DNA from 2 places in the Listeria sp. PSOL-1 genome. Region 1 is predicted to be linked to the other one. Evidence: riboswitches for the same ligand, from Rfam matches in the RefSeq annotation. Region 1 holds a riboswitch; the other holds the start of a gene.
The links. A riboswitch is a leader RNA that binds a small molecule or an ion and turns the genes downstream of it on or off. The one in region 1 is predicted to bind S-adenosylmethionine.
Positions count from the first base shown of each region.

Region 2: linked by a shared signal. The riboswitch ahead of metE (5-methyltetrahydropteroyltriglutamate--homocysteine S-methyltransferase) and the one ahead of G6Q10_RS00245 (VOC family protein) in region 1 are both predicted to bind S-adenosylmethionine.

Region 1 is NZ_LR760298.1:52,750-60,331, reverse strand. Features, by position in the region: gene G6Q10_RS00270 (deoxyguanosinetriphosphate triphosphohydrolase) at 1-1,103, opposite strand, end outside; gene G6Q10_RS00265 (universal stress protein) at 1,257-1,718, shown strand; gene G6Q10_RS00260 (LysE family translocator) at 1,789-2,373, opposite strand; gene G6Q10_RS00255 (helix-turn-helix domain-containing protein) at 2,456-3,007, shown strand; gene rpiB (ribose 5-phosphate isomerase B) at 3,062-3,520, shown strand; SAM riboswitch class I at 3,764-3,868, shown strand; gene G6Q10_RS00245 (VOC family protein) at 3,938-4,618, shown strand; gene G6Q10_RS00240 (MurR/RpiR family transcriptional regulator) at 4,721-5,575, shown strand; gene G6Q10_RS00235 (DUF2188 domain-containing protein) at 5,640-6,056, opposite strand; gene G6Q10_RS00230 (pyruvate oxidase) at 6,080-7,582, opposite strand, start outside.
Region 2 is NZ_LR760298.1:574,355-581,936, forward strand. Features, by position in the region: rRNA gene G6Q10_RS02800 (23S ribosomal RNA) at 1-258, shown strand, start outside; rRNA gene rrf (5S ribosomal RNA) at 333-448, shown strand; tRNA gene G6Q10_RS02810 (tRNA-Val) at 455-527, shown strand; tRNA gene G6Q10_RS02815 (tRNA-Thr) at 534-609, shown strand; tRNA gene G6Q10_RS02820 (tRNA-Lys) at 648-720, shown strand; tRNA gene G6Q10_RS02825 (tRNA-Leu) at 727-808, shown strand; tRNA gene G6Q10_RS02830 (tRNA-Gly) at 818-892, shown strand; tRNA gene G6Q10_RS02835 (tRNA-Leu) at 908-993, shown strand; tRNA gene G6Q10_RS02840 (tRNA-Arg) at 1,009-1,082, shown strand; tRNA gene G6Q10_RS02845 (tRNA-Pro) at 1,098-1,174, shown strand; tRNA gene G6Q10_RS02850 (tRNA-Ala) at 1,201-1,273, shown strand; tRNA gene G6Q10_RS02855 (tRNA-Met) at 1,314-1,387, shown strand; tRNA gene G6Q10_RS02860 (tRNA-Ile) at 1,397-1,470, shown strand; tRNA gene G6Q10_RS02865 (tRNA-Ser) at 1,502-1,591, shown strand; tRNA gene G6Q10_RS02870 (tRNA-Met) at 1,638-1,711, shown strand; tRNA gene G6Q10_RS02875 (tRNA-Asp) at 1,715-1,787, shown strand; tRNA gene G6Q10_RS02880 (tRNA-Phe) at 1,795-1,867, shown strand; tRNA gene G6Q10_RS02885 (tRNA-Gly) at 1,952-2,022, shown strand; tRNA gene G6Q10_RS02890 (tRNA-Ile) at 2,037-2,110, shown strand; tRNA gene G6Q10_RS02895 (tRNA-Asn) at 2,118-2,190, shown strand; tRNA gene G6Q10_RS02900 (tRNA-Ser) at 2,205-2,295, shown strand; tRNA gene G6Q10_RS02905 (tRNA-Glu) at 2,299-2,370, shown strand; gene G6Q10_RS02910 (MFS transporter) at 2,438-3,604, shown strand; SAM riboswitch class I at 3,653-3,758, shown strand; gene metE (5-methyltetrahydropteroyltriglutamate--homocysteine S-methyltransferase) at 3,858-6,149, shown strand; gene G6Q10_RS02920 (aminotransferase class I/II-fold pyridoxal phosphate-dependent enzyme) at 6,165-7,286, shown strand; gene G6Q10_RS02925 (bifunctional homocysteine S-methyltransferase/methylenetetrahydrofolate reductase) at 7,305-7,582, shown strand, end outside.

The sequences.
Region 1 (7,582 bases):
GGATCTGTATAAATATATTTTGCCGATAGGTTTTGTAAAATTTGAACAAGCTGATCCGCCTCTGATGCTTCAAGCAAAGATTGATTAAACTCACCCGCCATAATGGCTTGATAGTTTTTGTAAAACTCTTCCAATGCCCGATTAATCAATTGACCACGGACATTAGATGCCAGCCACTGTTGCGCAATAAAGCTTTCTTCTTGTCCGGCATAACGGATATTCTTCTTTTTAAGCTCGCCGTATACAGCAGCCGTTACCCAATTATGATCTGGCGTCTCTTCAAATTCCCTTAAAATCTGAGCAATGGATACGATCCTTTTTTTCACACCATCTTCCAAATCTGCATTTAAATAAGCAATATCATCAGCAACTTCCAGCAAAAATGTCAGTGGGTGTCGATGATTAAAAGCTCCAGTAGCAGATGTAACTTCTTTAAAAATAGCTTCGTCTGCATAAAAATAACCTAATTTTTTACTTTTAATCTGCGTTTTATTGATATGTAATGAAGAGACTGGATATTTAATGATGCTATTTAGCGTTGCATGTGTTAAATTCAAACCATATTCATCAAATAAATAATGTAGTTTAGATACTACACGAAGTACTTGTGCATTCCCTTCAAAATAAAGAAAATCCTGCTTCATTTGTTGTGTCAATAAATGATCTAATGCTTTACCATTATATTTGATTTTTGATAAGTTTATTTTAAACCATTCACGAATCGATTCTTCTCCAAAATGACCGAATGGCGGATTTCCCATATCATGTAATAAACCGGTACAAGCGAGTATTTCCGGTATTTTTTCAGCATCTTCATATGTGAACTCGGCATCAATGTTGTCTTCGCTAATTTTATGTGTAACCATGTTTCCCATTGATTTGGCAATGGTTGAGACTTCAATTGAATGTGTCAGACGTGTACGAACAAAGTCGCTCTTTTCTAATGGGAAAATCTGTGCCTTATCTTGAAGTCGCCTGAAGGAAGCACTCATAACAATACGCTGATAATCATTTTCAAACGCACTACGAATATCAGAGCTTTTATAGCGAGTAACACCCGATTCGCGTCTTCTTTTGTCGTTCACTAAATGATCCCACTTCATCTTTATCACTTCTTTCATTAAGCTATTTCTTTTCTTATTGTATCTTAAAAAGTTGTGAAATACTATTATCATCTTTTTAGCAAAAGAAGCATAAGCAAAGAAAAATAAGGGTATAACAAAAAGAAGGTGAATTTCAAGAAAGGGTGAATTATAATGACCACGTATAAACGAATTTTAGTCGGCATTGATGGTTCAAATGAAGCTGAAGCAGCACTTAGACGCGCCATCCGAATAGCAAAAACAAATGAAGCTGTTCTTGGCATCGGCTTTGTAGCGGACCTTCGCAGAATTGCTCCATTAATAGATTATGAACAAACTTACGCTAAAAAAGCAAAAGCTTATGGCGAAGAATTGATCGAAATTTATGCAAACGAAGCAAAACATGCCGGGATAAAGCAAGTTGAAACATTCGTTCACTTTGGAACACCTAAAGCAACTATGGTTCATAAAATTGCAAAAGAGTTTAAGGCTGATCTAATTATTGTAGGAGCAACAGGTCTAACCGCTACTGAACAAATGTTAATAGGAAGCGTCACAGAATACATTGCACGCCACGCTCCTTGTGATGTCATTATCGTACACGGAAAATCTTGGAATGAAAGAAAAGATATTTAATATCGCCCTTAAAACAAGCGTATTAAAAACTTGCCCTAGAACTAGTAAGCAACAAATTAATTTGTTATGATTACTTAGAAAGCAAAATTTCAAAAGCAAGGACAACAAGAATAAAAGCCATTGTCATATTAAATCCTCGCTCATAGTTCAAAAGAAATTTACAAATTGCGCAACCAAGAGCTGCCCACGTGAAAGATGCCAAAAAGCCAATCATAGCAATCGTAACCGTCCAAAGTGATAATACAAAATAGCTGCTTGCATGCGGAACAATATAAGTTGCCATAGCTGTCAAAACATATAAAATCGTTTTTGGATTTAGAAATTGCAATAGATAACCTTGTAAAAAAGTAGGACATTGATGACCTGCTCGCTTCTTTTTATGTGCAGTAAAAACCATCTGGTAAGCTAAATATAGTAAATAAACAAACCCGATAATTTTTAAAATAATGTAAAAGTTGGCTGATACATTTAACAATAATGAATTAAATAGGATGCTTAAAATCGACAATGTTAAAAAGCCAGCACCGATCCCAAATAAAAAATGCAATGTCTTTTTCATTCCTAAATTTGTTGCATATTTCATCGCCAAAATATTGTTCGGACCTGGCGTAAAACTCATAAAAACAGCATAAAATACGGTTGCAACAAATAACATAAAAATCACCATCCTATACAAAGGATTATATTTCCTTTTAAAAGGAAAGTCAAGTTCGATTAAAAATAAGGAGACTATTTGCATGAATGACATCCATATAACGGTTGCTCGTAATCTCAAAGCGCTGCGAAAAAAACGCGATATCACTTTAAAAGAGCTTTCCGAACTAACAACCGTCAGCACAACAGCACTGAATGAAATTGAAAAGGGAAAAGTTGTCCCATCAATTAATACACTTTGGAAAATCGCCAATGGCTTGAACATTTCTTTTAGCGTCCTTGTAGATGACGCCTCACCGCAAGTAAAGATTATTCAAAAGGAGAATGTAGACTTTGTTTCTGCACATGATCAAAAATATCGTGTTTATCCTTATTTTCCGTTTGACCGGAAAGTGAATTTTGAATGGTTTACAGTGGAAATGGATCCAAGTGCTAAGTTAGAATCAGAAGCACATTTAGCAGGAAGTGAAGAATATTTGACACTTTACGAAGGTTCTCTAGAGCTAGATATCGCAGGGAAAATTTATCGCTTGGAAAAAGGCGACGCTATTAAATTTGAAGCAGATTGCAAGCATACCTATGTAAACCGAAGCAATGAAATGACAGTGATTAGCATGATTATTTATTATCCTTAATCATTTCACACTAAAAAAATGCTAACAGTGCTTATAAAAAGAGGAGGAATAAGAATGAATCACTTGAAAATAGCTATTGCGTCAGATCATGGCGGTATTGCATTGCGCAAGACAATTGTGAAGTATTTACAAGAGACCAAAATAGATTATATCGAGCTTGGGCCCGAAACCTCTGAGTCTACTGACTATCCCCCACTTGCTTTTACAGTCGCCAACAAAGTCACCACAAATGAAGTCACACATGGTATTTTAATCTGTGGTACGGGTATTGGCATGAGTATCGCTGCCAATAAGGTGCCTGGAATCCGTTGTGCCCTTGTAAGTGACACCTTTAGTGCACACGCTACACGCGAACATAACGATAGTAATATTCTCGCTTTAGGTGCACGCGTTATTGGCCCAGGACTTGCCCTTGAGATTGTTGAAACATGGCTACATACTGAGTTTCAAGGCGGTCGCCATAAAAAGCGTATTGAACAAATTACAGCTTATGAAAAAGAGTCTGAGACATAATACGATTCAGCTCATACGAACTAAAAAATAGCGCTTAGTGTTACATTTCGAACATAATAAATCAAGTGAAATCGCTTATGTTTAAGCGATTTTTCAGGAATCAGAAGCCTGGCAATCCTCTTAAATATGAGCGCTTGTCGCCGATTTATTTTGTTTTTGTCAAAGGCTTTTTTCCCTCATAACTTTTGACCAATAACTGAATTTATGGTAAATTTTCATTACTAGAATTTAAAAAACAGCGTATTCTTATCATGAGAGATGGAGGGAATTGGCCCAAAGATATCTCAGCAACAGACCATTTGGCACTGTGCTAATTCCAACAGACCCCGTCCGTCTGATAGATAAGAAGAGACTTGTGATGCTCTTCTTTCATATAAAGAAGAGTTTTTTTATAAAAAAAGAAAGGAGGGATTAAAGGTGTCATTACATTTTAGCCATTCCATTCATTATGTTCATAATTTAGACGATGTTGCTCGCCAATTTTCACATTATGGCCTAGCACTGCAAAATAAATCACAAGATGCGCTTACATCAGCAAGTGCTTTTTTATCTCCATATGTCGAATTTTTTTCACTAAATAAACAAGAAAATAACGACCGCAATTTCTTAAAACAAGAAGCTAATCTTTATCTTCCAGTCCAGCAAATATTTGGCCGTATTGCACTATCTACCAGTCATTTGGAAGAACTGAAACATCGGTTCAAAAAAGCTGGGCATAAAATAAGTGCGCCGATCTCAGGGAAACATTCAAACGGAACAAAATGGCAAGGCTTTACCATTTTAACTGACTATAATCACTTGCTTTACCCACTTTTTATCGATCAAAAAAGCAGCGTAACTAAACAAGAGGCCCCTACTTTAAAAAACATTTACTTTCGCGTTGAAAACCCTCAATCTGTTTGCGAACACTGGCAAGAAATCCTTCATTTAAAGCCACTTTATATCAAAGGTAAACAAGCTTTACAAATTGATAACTTTCATTTAATTTTTGAAAAAGGTAAGATCAATCGTCTCCATTCACTAGAATTTGAAGCCACTGATTGGCCAGTTAGTCAAACTGAATTTCGAATTGGTCAAGGCTTCTATCGTTTTAATTGATTGTATGTATAGCGAAAAACACATTTTTAAGCAATATGAAATATTATTTCAAAAGCAAAAAATCTGCTATAATGAAAGAAAAAAGGAATGGAGTTTTATGCCATGCAAGCTGGAAGCGTTACAAGCCGAATTCAAGGAATGATTGCTTCTCTTCCTAAATCCGAACAAAAAATTGGACAAGTTATTTTAAAAGATCCCGAATGGGTTGTTTGTTCTTCCATCCATAGCTTAGCTGAAAAAGCTGATGCGAGTGGCGCAGCGGTTATTCGTTTTTGCAAATCGCTCAATTTCGCTGGCTTCCCCGAATTAAAACGCCAACTATCCATTGAGCTTTCAAAACCTCAAAAGCTAGGTTACTATGATGTCAAGCCAGATGACTCATTTACTTCTATCAAGGAAAAACTCGTTTCGAATATGGTACAAGCTGCTAGCGATACCATTTGCTTATTAGAAGAAAAAAACTTGCTTAAAGCGTGCTCTATTTTAGAAGAAGCAGATACGATCTATGTTTACGGAGTAGGTGCTTCATGGTTAATTGCAGAAGACTTCGCACAAAAGTGGCTTCGCTCTGGAAAACACGTGCTCGCTTCTCAAGATCCACATGTTTTAACCATGGCCTTTTCGAGTAATAATAAGCCAAGTGCTTTTCTAGGTATTTCTTATAGTGGTGAAACGTCTTCCGTCTTAGAACTAACTCAACTTGCAAAAGAAAATAGCTTAACAACCATAAGTTTAACTCACTTCGGTACAAATCGTTTGAAAAATATTGCTGATTTATCTCTTGAAACCTCGCGTGCTCCTGAATCCGAGCTTAGAAGTACAGCCACCAGCTCAAGACATGCACAATTTTTAACAGTAGATGTGCTCTACTATTACTACGCAACACTCCATTACAATGAAATGATTCACCATATCCAAAAATCACGTAATGCAACAGACCGTCTTCGTGAAAAATAAAGTCCTACTAAAATCAATGAGTAGATACTTTAACAAAAGTACCTACCCATTGATTTTAATATTTTTACTCGTCTTTCTTATGTGAGATAACTTTTGTTCCCTTATTTTCTGCAATTTCTTGCGCTCGTTTCTCGGCATCTTCTTTATTTGAAAAAGTCGCACTTGCTTGTTTAGCATTCTCCGATTTTACTTCCCATTTCCCATCACGAAAGCGCACATGAACGGGTTCATCTAATGTGTCAGCTCCTGTTCGGCCTGGCTTTTTTTCGTGGTTTTGGACATGCTTATTTTTTAATTCCTGTTTGTCGGATTTGTTTGCTTTTTGATACCATTCTTCGGCTTGTTTTGTAGCAATCGGTATGGCTCTTTCTTCTGGATAACCATCCTTTAACAGTGCATTCCCAATGTCAATTGCTTTCTTTCGTTCTAATTCTGCTAAGTTTTTCCATGATGGAGGGTAATCACTTGTTGTCCATGGCATTCTATCATCCCACCTTCATTCATTTATAAAAAGCGTCTTAAAATGGTTTTAAATGGCGGCATCTTCGCTAGTTTATGCTCTTTTCGCAATGTTTTTCCTTCAAAAGTAAGATACCCTTTTGCTTCCTCCCAAATAATTTTACCTGGGAGTGGTGCAGCATCTGCATCCACATGAACATCAATAATCACAGGAACTTTTTCATCTTTAGCTTGCCTTAGCGCATGTTGTAGCTCTGCTCGCGTGGTAGCTTGATATCCTTTACCACCACAAGCCTCAGCAAATAAAGCATAATTAATATCAGGTAAATCGATCCCATAATTTAATTCTCCTGCTGATTGCTGTTCATATTTAATAAAGGAAAGCTCTTGATTATTTAAAATGATAACAATCATTGGTAACTGGTAATGTACTGCTGTTACAAAATCTTGCATAACCATAGAAAAGCCGCCATCCCCAGTAATCGCCAACACCTGACGTTCAGGTTGAGCTATTTTAGCAGCAATCGCTCCTGGAAGTGCACAACCCATCGTTGCAAGCCATGAAGAGATAAGAAAATCATTTTGCGGCCCTAATTGGAGATAGCGTGTACTCCAAACAGTAGACGTTCCAACATCAATTGAATAAATAGCGTTTTCTTCAGCAATTGTACGAATATCAGCCATCACGGCTTCTGGCGCAATGGGTGTTCCATCTTTTGCTTCGTCTTCCTCAAGCCACGTCCTCCAATTTTTCATATTGTCTTGACATGCTTTTAAAAAGCCACGTTCTTTTATTTCGATCCCTGCATGATTCCATTCTTGCAGCACCTCTTTGACATCACCAACGATTTCAATATCTGCCGGATAACGCCGGCTCATTTTTCTTGGATCAATATCAACTTGAATACAGGTGATTTGTTTTTTAGGAAAATAATCGATATAAGGATAGTCATTTCCTAACATAATTAATAAATCCGCCTCTTGCATAGCTTCATATGCTGGTTTTGTTCCGATCTTCCCAATATTACCTAAAAGGTTAGGATGTGAATCATGAAGAATTCCTTTAGCTGGTAATGTAGTAATGACTGGAACCTTAAATTGTTCTATAAAATCTTTCAATGCTCCTTTAGCCTGTTTTGTTCCAATACCAGCAAGAATAACCGGTTTTTTAGCATCTTTTAGCAGTTGAAGTGATTCACTAATTTTGGCTTCATCGAGTTGTGGATAGACAGGATTAAAACTTCTTTCCTGTAAAGCCGGTGCATCAATTTTCTTCAATAAAATATCATTAGGAATGGTAAGAACCGCTACACCTTTTTTCTGATAAGCTGTTTCAATGGCTTGATCAACAATTTCAGCAATATTATCAGCTGATTCAATTAATTTATTATAGACAGCCACATCTTCAAATACTGTTGGTAGGTCCACTTCTTGAAAAAATTTGGTATTGGCCTTATCCGTAACAACTTGGCCTGCTAGTACAAGCATCGGTACGCTATCCATTTTCGCATCGTACATCCCGTTTAATAAATGGATCGCCCCTGGTCC
Region 2 (7,582 bases), 520 kb from region 1:
GGAGCTGTCCTTAGTACGAGAGGACCGGGATGGACGCACCGCTGGTGTACCAGTTGTTCCGCCAGGAGCATCGCTGGGTAGCTATGTGCGGACGGGATAAACGCTGAAAGCATCTAAGCGTGAAGCCCCCCTCGAGATGAGATTTCCCATTTCGAAAGAAAGTAAGATCCCTGAAAGAAGATCAGGTAGATAGGTTTGGAGTGGAAGTATGGCGACATATGGAGCGGACAAATACTAATCGATCGAGGACTTATCCTTAAAAAAGACTCTTGGAGTCAGGTTTAATCACCCTTTTTATCTAGTTTTGAAAGAATCATCTTTCAATGAATAAGTCTGGTAGCAATGGCGAGAAGGTCACACCCGTTCCCATCCCGAACACGGTAGTTAAGCTTCTCTGCGCCGATGGTAGTGGGGGGCTTCCCCCTGTGAGAGTAGGTCGCTGCCGGGCTGTTATGGAGGTTTAGCTCAGCTGGGAGAGCATCTGCCTTACAAGCAGAGGGTCAGCGGTTCGATCCCGTTAACCTCCATTTTATGCCGGCTTAGCTCAGTTGGTAGAGCAACTGATTTGTAATCAGTAGGTCGCGAGTTCGACTCTTGCAGCCGGCACCATTTTTTATTAATTTTATTTTGTTGTTACATAATGTAACGAGCCGTTAGCTCAGTTGGTAGAGCATCTGACTTTTAATCAGAGGGTCGCAGGTTCGAACCCTGCACGGCTCACTTTTTGCGGGTGTGGCGGAATTGGCAGACGCACCAGATTTAGGATCTGGCGCCGCGAGGCGTGGGGGTTCAAGTCCCTTCACCCGCACTTGTTTTTGCGGAAGTAGTTCAGTGGTAGAACATCACCTTGCCAAGGTGGGGGTCGCGGGTTCGAACCCCGTCTTCCGCTCCAAATATGTTAAGTTAAGCCGGGGTGGCGGAACTGGCAGACGCACAGGACTTAAAATCCTGCGGATAGTGATATCCGTACCGGTTCGATTCCGGTCCTCGGCATTGCAAATTAAATATGCGCCCGTAGCTCAATTGGATAGAGTACTTGACTACGAATCAAGCGGTTAGAGGTTCGACTCCTCTCGGGCGCGTTTGTGGTATAGTTACGGGAAGTAGCTCAGCTTGGTAGAGCACTTGGTTTGGGACCAAGGGGTCGCAGGTTCGAATCCTGTCTTCCCGACCATTGAACTACCTTTCATTTTTCTTTATGGGGCCTTAGCTCAGCTGGGAGAGCGCCTGCTTTGCACGCAGGAGGTCAGCGGTTCGATCCCGCTAGGCTCCACTTATAATGTGGATTTTGTATTATAAAAGTTTGTTGATTTGGCGGCGTAGCTCAGCTGGCTAGAGCGTTCGGTTCATACCCGAGAGGTCGTGGGTTCGATTCCCTCCGCCGCTATCTATTCTTGGACCTTTAGCTCAGTTGGTTAGAGCAGACGGCTCATAACCGTCCGGTCGCAGGTTCGAGTCCTGCAAGGTCCACTTCTTCTTGTCACTTATTTAATAATATCGTGGAGGAATACCCAAGTCTGGCTGAAGGGATCGGTCTTGAAAACCGACAGGCGGGTAAAACCGCGCGGGGGTTCGAATCCCTCTTCCTCCGTTTTGTATTAGTGATTAAAGCAGTGGAAACCTATATTATTTATTATCGCGGGGTGGAGCAGTCTGGTAGCTCGTCGGGCTCATAACCCGAAGGTCGCAGGTTCAAATCCTGTCCCCGCAATTTGGTTCCGTGGTGTAGGGGTTAACATGCCTGCCTGTCACGCAGGAGATCGCGGGTTCAAATCCCGTCGGAACCGTCTTTAAGGCTTGGTAGCTCAGTTGGTAGAGCACTTGATTGAAGCTCAAGGTGTCGGCAGTTCGATTCTGTCCCAAGCCACTTTTCTTTGCTCTATGAGACGACATGATGAAGCGATTAATGTGCCTGTTTGTAGGGCAGGATTGGTTCTCATTTTTATTTCATGCGGGTGTAGTTTAGTGGTAAAACTACAGCCTTCCAAGCTGTTGTCGTGGGTTCGATTCCCATCACCCGCTTTTTTGCATACTAAGGGCCTATAGCTCAGCTGGTTAGAGCGCACGCCTGATAAGCGTGAGGTCGATGGTTCGAGTCCATTTAGGCCCACTTTTATTCCACAGTAGCTCAGTTGGTAGAGCAATCGGCTGTTAACCGATCGGTCGCAGGTTCGAGTCCTGCCTGTGGAGTTTTTATAAGACTCGGAGAAGTACTCAAGTGGCTGAAGAGGCGCCCCTGCTAAGGGTGTAGGTCGTTTACGCGGCGCGAGGGTTCAAATCCCTCCTTCTCCGCCAGCCGGCCCGTTGGTCAAGCGGTTAAGACACCGCCCTTTCACGGCGGTAACACGGGTTCGAATCCCGTACGGGTCATTTTAATTAAAGAACAATGCCTACCTGGTAGGCATTGTTCTTTTTTAACAAAGAAGGGGGGAGAATTGTGGAAAATAGGAGTAAATTTTGGATATTAACAATTATTGTTTCTGTTTCCGGTTTATCTCAAGGACTTTTATTGCCTTTAATTTCGATTATATTTGAAGAACAAGGAATTAGTTCTAGTATCAATGGTTTTCATGCTACTGGGATTTATATTGGCGTTTTAGTGATTTCGCCTTTTATTGAAGCTCCTCTCCATAAATTTGGATATAAGCCAATTATTCTAGTGGGAAGCCTGTTAGTGGCGATTGCTTTATTTGCCTTTCCACTTTGGTTTAATTTAATCTTTTGGTTTGTTTTAAGACTTGTTATTGGAATTGGAGATCATATGTTGCACTTTTCTTCACAAACTTGGGTTGCTGCTATGACTGATCCAAGAAGTAGAGGGAAAAATATGGCTATCTATGGTTTGTTTTTTTCACTTGGATTTGCAGTAGGGCCTCAGCTTGTTAATTTATCTTATATCAATTTAGCTTTTCCTTTTTATTTTTCAGGTATATTAGTTATTATTTCTTGGAGTTTAATATGGCTTTTGCGTAATGAATTCATTGCACAAAATGAAAAAATTCGTAAAATCTCTTTTTTAGGTAGTTTAAAACGTTTCTTTGTAGTGGGAAAAATTGCTTGGATTGCTATGATCCCCCCATTTTTATATGGTGTTTTAGAGACGGCATTGAATGCTACTTTTCCAATTGTTGCGCTTAGAAGTGGTTTTACGACCTATATGATTACGATAATTATTTCTGCTTTTTCAGTAGGGACGATCTTATTTCAAGTACCAATTGGTGTTTTTAGTGACCAAGTTGGACGAGGAAAAATTTTGCCGATCTTGACTTTTTTAGGTGGAATTCTCTTTTTTTGCGCGATCTTTGTTAAAATGTTTGTGCTGTTCATTGTTCTCTTTTTTGTTCTTGGTATTTTACTTGGCTCGCTTTATTCATTAGGCCTTTCTTATATGACTGATCTGACACCACTTGAACTTTTACCTGCTGGGAACATTTTAGTTGGGATGTGCTTTAGCTTAGGGAGTATTCTTGGACCTTCTTTAACTGGTAGTGTGATTGCTTGGTTTTTTGATCAAGTGTTTTATGGCGTTGTTAGTTTGCTGCTCCTTCTCGGTAGCTTCTTACTTTTTGCTTGGCGAAATCGTGTGAAAAAAGTAAATGGTTGACAGCTGTTGTCGGAGATGATATCATAATTTCAATACAAAATATGAAAACTCTTATTATGAGTGGTAGAGGGACTGGCCCGATGAAACCCAGCAACCTTTCAGTTAATGAAAAGGTGCTAAATCCTGCAGAGCATTGCGCTTTGAGAGATAAGAGAGAAGCGATTTTCCGTGTTTTAATAGCGTATATCGAGCCTCTCTATATCTTAGGGAGGCTTTTTTGTGGCTAATAAAAGTAAAAGAAGGGGTTGGAAACATGGTAAAAGCAATTAGTTCGAATCTTGGGTACCCACGTTTAGGTGAAAAAAGGGAGTGGAAAAAAGCGTTAGAATCTTACTGGAATCAAAGAATTTCTACAGAAGAGCTTGAAGCTGAGTTGAAGAAAATTCGCTTATCAAATTTAAAAAAACAACGAGCAGCGAATATTGATTTGATCCCAGTTAATGACTTTTCGTTATATGACCACGTGCTTGATATGAGCGTTTCACTTGGTGTGATTCCTAAGCGTTTTGGAAACTTTGAGGAAAAAATTCCATTAAATACGTACTTTGAGATCGCTCGTGGACGGGAAAATGCTGTTGCTTCAGAAATGACAAAATGGTTTAATACAAATTATCATTATATTGTTCCTGAACTTGATGATGTTTCTCCTAAATTATTAGAAAATAAAGCTTTAACTTATTACTTAGAAGCAAAAGAAGAATTAGGTATTGAAACAAAGCCTGTTATTTTAGGTCCTATTACTTATTTAAAATTAGGGAAAGGTTATGAAGAGGCTGAATTTGAGACGTTATTAGCAAAATTTTTGCCAGTGTATGCTAAATTAATAGCTGAGCTTGATGCAGCTGGTGTTAAATGGCTACAAATTGACGAACCTTATTTAGCAACGACTTTTCCAAAAGAAGAGCTTACTTATATTGTGGAAAGTTTTCATAAACTTAGAGAAGCTGCACCTCATACTAAATTGATTTTACAATCTTATTTTGAAAGTTTAGATGATTATGAAGTTATTGTTCAGCTTCCGGTTGATGCAATTGGTCTTGATTTTATTCATGACCACGGTGAAACTCTACAGCAGCTTGAAAAATTTGGCTTTCCTGAGAATAAGTGGTTGGCAGCTGGGATAATTGATGGGCGTAATGTTTGGCGGACAAATTTAGAAGAAAAAATAGGATTAATAAAAAAAATTACGACAATCGTACCGCATGATCGGCTCATTTTACAGCCTTCGAGTTCGTTATTGCATGTTCCTGTAACCAAACAAAGCGAAACTGAATTGCCTGAGGTTCTCATTCGTGGTTTGAGTTTCGCTGATGAGAAGTTGGCAGAAGTTGTTACATTGACTAAAGCGATCAATGAGGAAGTTGTTGCTAGAGAATTTTCAGCTGCGAAAGAAGGTTTAAATAACTTAAATCAATCTAATTATCGGAATAATATTCAAGTTCAAAAAGAAGTGGCTAATCTAAAATATTTAAATGTTGAGCGAGAGTCTCCATTTCAAGAAAGAATCAAATTACAGCACGATTCGCTTAAATTACCGCTTTTACCAACAACAACAATCGGGAGTTTTCCACAATCACAAGAAGTGCGTGCAAAAAGAGCCGCTTGGTTAAAAGGTAACATCGATCAAGCCACGTATGAAGATTATATTAATGAGGAAATTGCTCGCTGGATAAAAATTCAAGAGGATCTCGATATTGATGTACTTGTTCATGGTGAATTTGAACGAACGGATATGGTTGAGTATTTCGGACAGCGATTAACTGGTTTTCAGGCTACGAAATTTGGTTGGGTACAGTCATACGGGTCGCGCGCTGTGAGACCACCGCTAATTTATGGGGATGTCGCATGGAGTACACCGATTACAGTAAAAGAAACAGCTTATGCCAACTGGCTAACGGAAAAGCCTGTGAAAGGGATGCTTACAGCTCCGATCACAATTATTAATTGGAGTTTTGTTCGGGATGACATTGCTGAAAGTGTTGTGGCTAATCAAATTGCTTTAGCGCTTCGTAAAGAGGTGAAAGCACTTGAAGATAATGGTATACATGTGATTCAAGTTGATGAGCCAGCGTTGCGGGAAGGATTGCCGCTTAAACAAAAAAGGTGGCAAAAATATTTAAATGATGCTGTTTATTCATTTAAACTTGCGACAACGGTTGTTAAAAATGATACGCAGATTCATACGCATATGTGTTATTCCGAATTTGACGATATTATTGAAGCGATTAGTGCTCTTGATGCAGATGTTATTTCAATTGAAACTTCACGTAGTCATGGTGAAATCATTTCAACATTTGAAAAAGTGATCTATGATAAAGAAATTGGGCTTGGTGTCTATGATATTCACAGTCCGCGTGTCCCCGAAACAGCCGAAATAAAAGAAAACATCAAGCGAGCACTTCGCGTAATTGATGTCAAGCAATTTTGGATAAATCCAGACTGTGGATTAAAAACGCGACGCGAAGAAGAAACGATTAAAGCACTTCAGCACATGGTGCAGGCAACGAAAGAGATTCGCAAAAGCTATCAGCCAGTTGAAAACTAAGGAGGGAGTAGCACAATGGAAAATTTAAAAAAGCAAACCATTTTGGCGCAAATTGGGAATAAAAAATGTTCACAAACAGGAGCTGTTAATATGCCTCTTTATTTTTCAACGGCTTATAGACATCATGATATTGGTGTTTCAACTGGATACGATTATATTCGTACGGGAAACCCAACACGTGATGTTTTAGAAGAAGCGCTTGCTTTACTTGAAGGTGGACGATATGCTTTTGCAACGAGTTCAGGGATGAGCGCTATTCAGCTCGTTTTTGAACGGTTTCAAACGGGAGATCACATCATCAGTGTGCAGGACTTATATGGAGGATCTTTTCGTTATTTTAGGCAACTTGAAGAGCGCACGAAGATTCAATTCAGTTATTGGCAGGGAAATCATGTCGCTGATCTTAAATATTTACTTAAGCCAAATACGAAAGCTATTTTTCTAGAGACGCCAACGAACCCTTTAATGATGGAAATTCAAATTAATGAAGTTGTTGAATTTGCTAAAAAACATCATTTGCTTGTTATTGTGGATAATACTTTTTATACACCAATTTTGCAGCAACCGCTAGATATGGGTGCGGATATTGTGGTTCATAGTGCAACAAAATATCTTGGGGGGCATAATGATCTTTTAGCTGGTGTGGTTGTTGTGAAAGATAGTGAGTTAGGTGATTTTTTCCAAGAAGCTTTAAATCGTATTGGTTGTGTTTTAGCCCCCTTTGATTCGTGGCTGCTTATTCGTGGCTTAAAAACACTTTCCTTAAGAATGAAACAACATCAAGAAAACGCGATAGCAATAGCTGATTTTTTATTTGGGCATCCTCTTGTTGAAGAAGTTCGCTATCCAGGTCGCGGTGGTATGATTAGTTTTTTTGTGAAAGATGAGGAAATAATTTCTCCGTTATTAAAATCATTGAAATTATTTACATTTGCTGAAAGTCTAGGCGGTGTCGAAAGTCTTATTACTTATCCAACGACGCAAACACATGCTGATATTCCACCTGATTTGCGGAGATCTTATGGTTTAACTGATAATTTATTGCGGATTTCAGTAGGCGTTGAAGATAAAAGTGACTTATTATTCGATTTGGAACAAGCGTTTGAGGCTGTTGGTCAAAATGCTAAAATTCATTAAGAGGAAGGAGGGATGTAAATGAATTTACGAAAAGATTTACAAAAGAAAGTACTAATTGCAGATGGCGCAATCGGGACGTTACTTTATTCTTATGGGATGGATCGATCTTTTGAAGAATTGAATATGACCCATCCTGCATCAATAACAGCTATCCATAAAGCCTATATTGACGCAGGTGCGGATGTGATCCAGACAAATACTTATGGTGCTAATTATTTAAAATTAGCCCGGTATGGTTTGCAAGATGAAATAAAAAAAATTAATCAAGCAGCAGTCCGGATTGCAAAAGAAGCAGC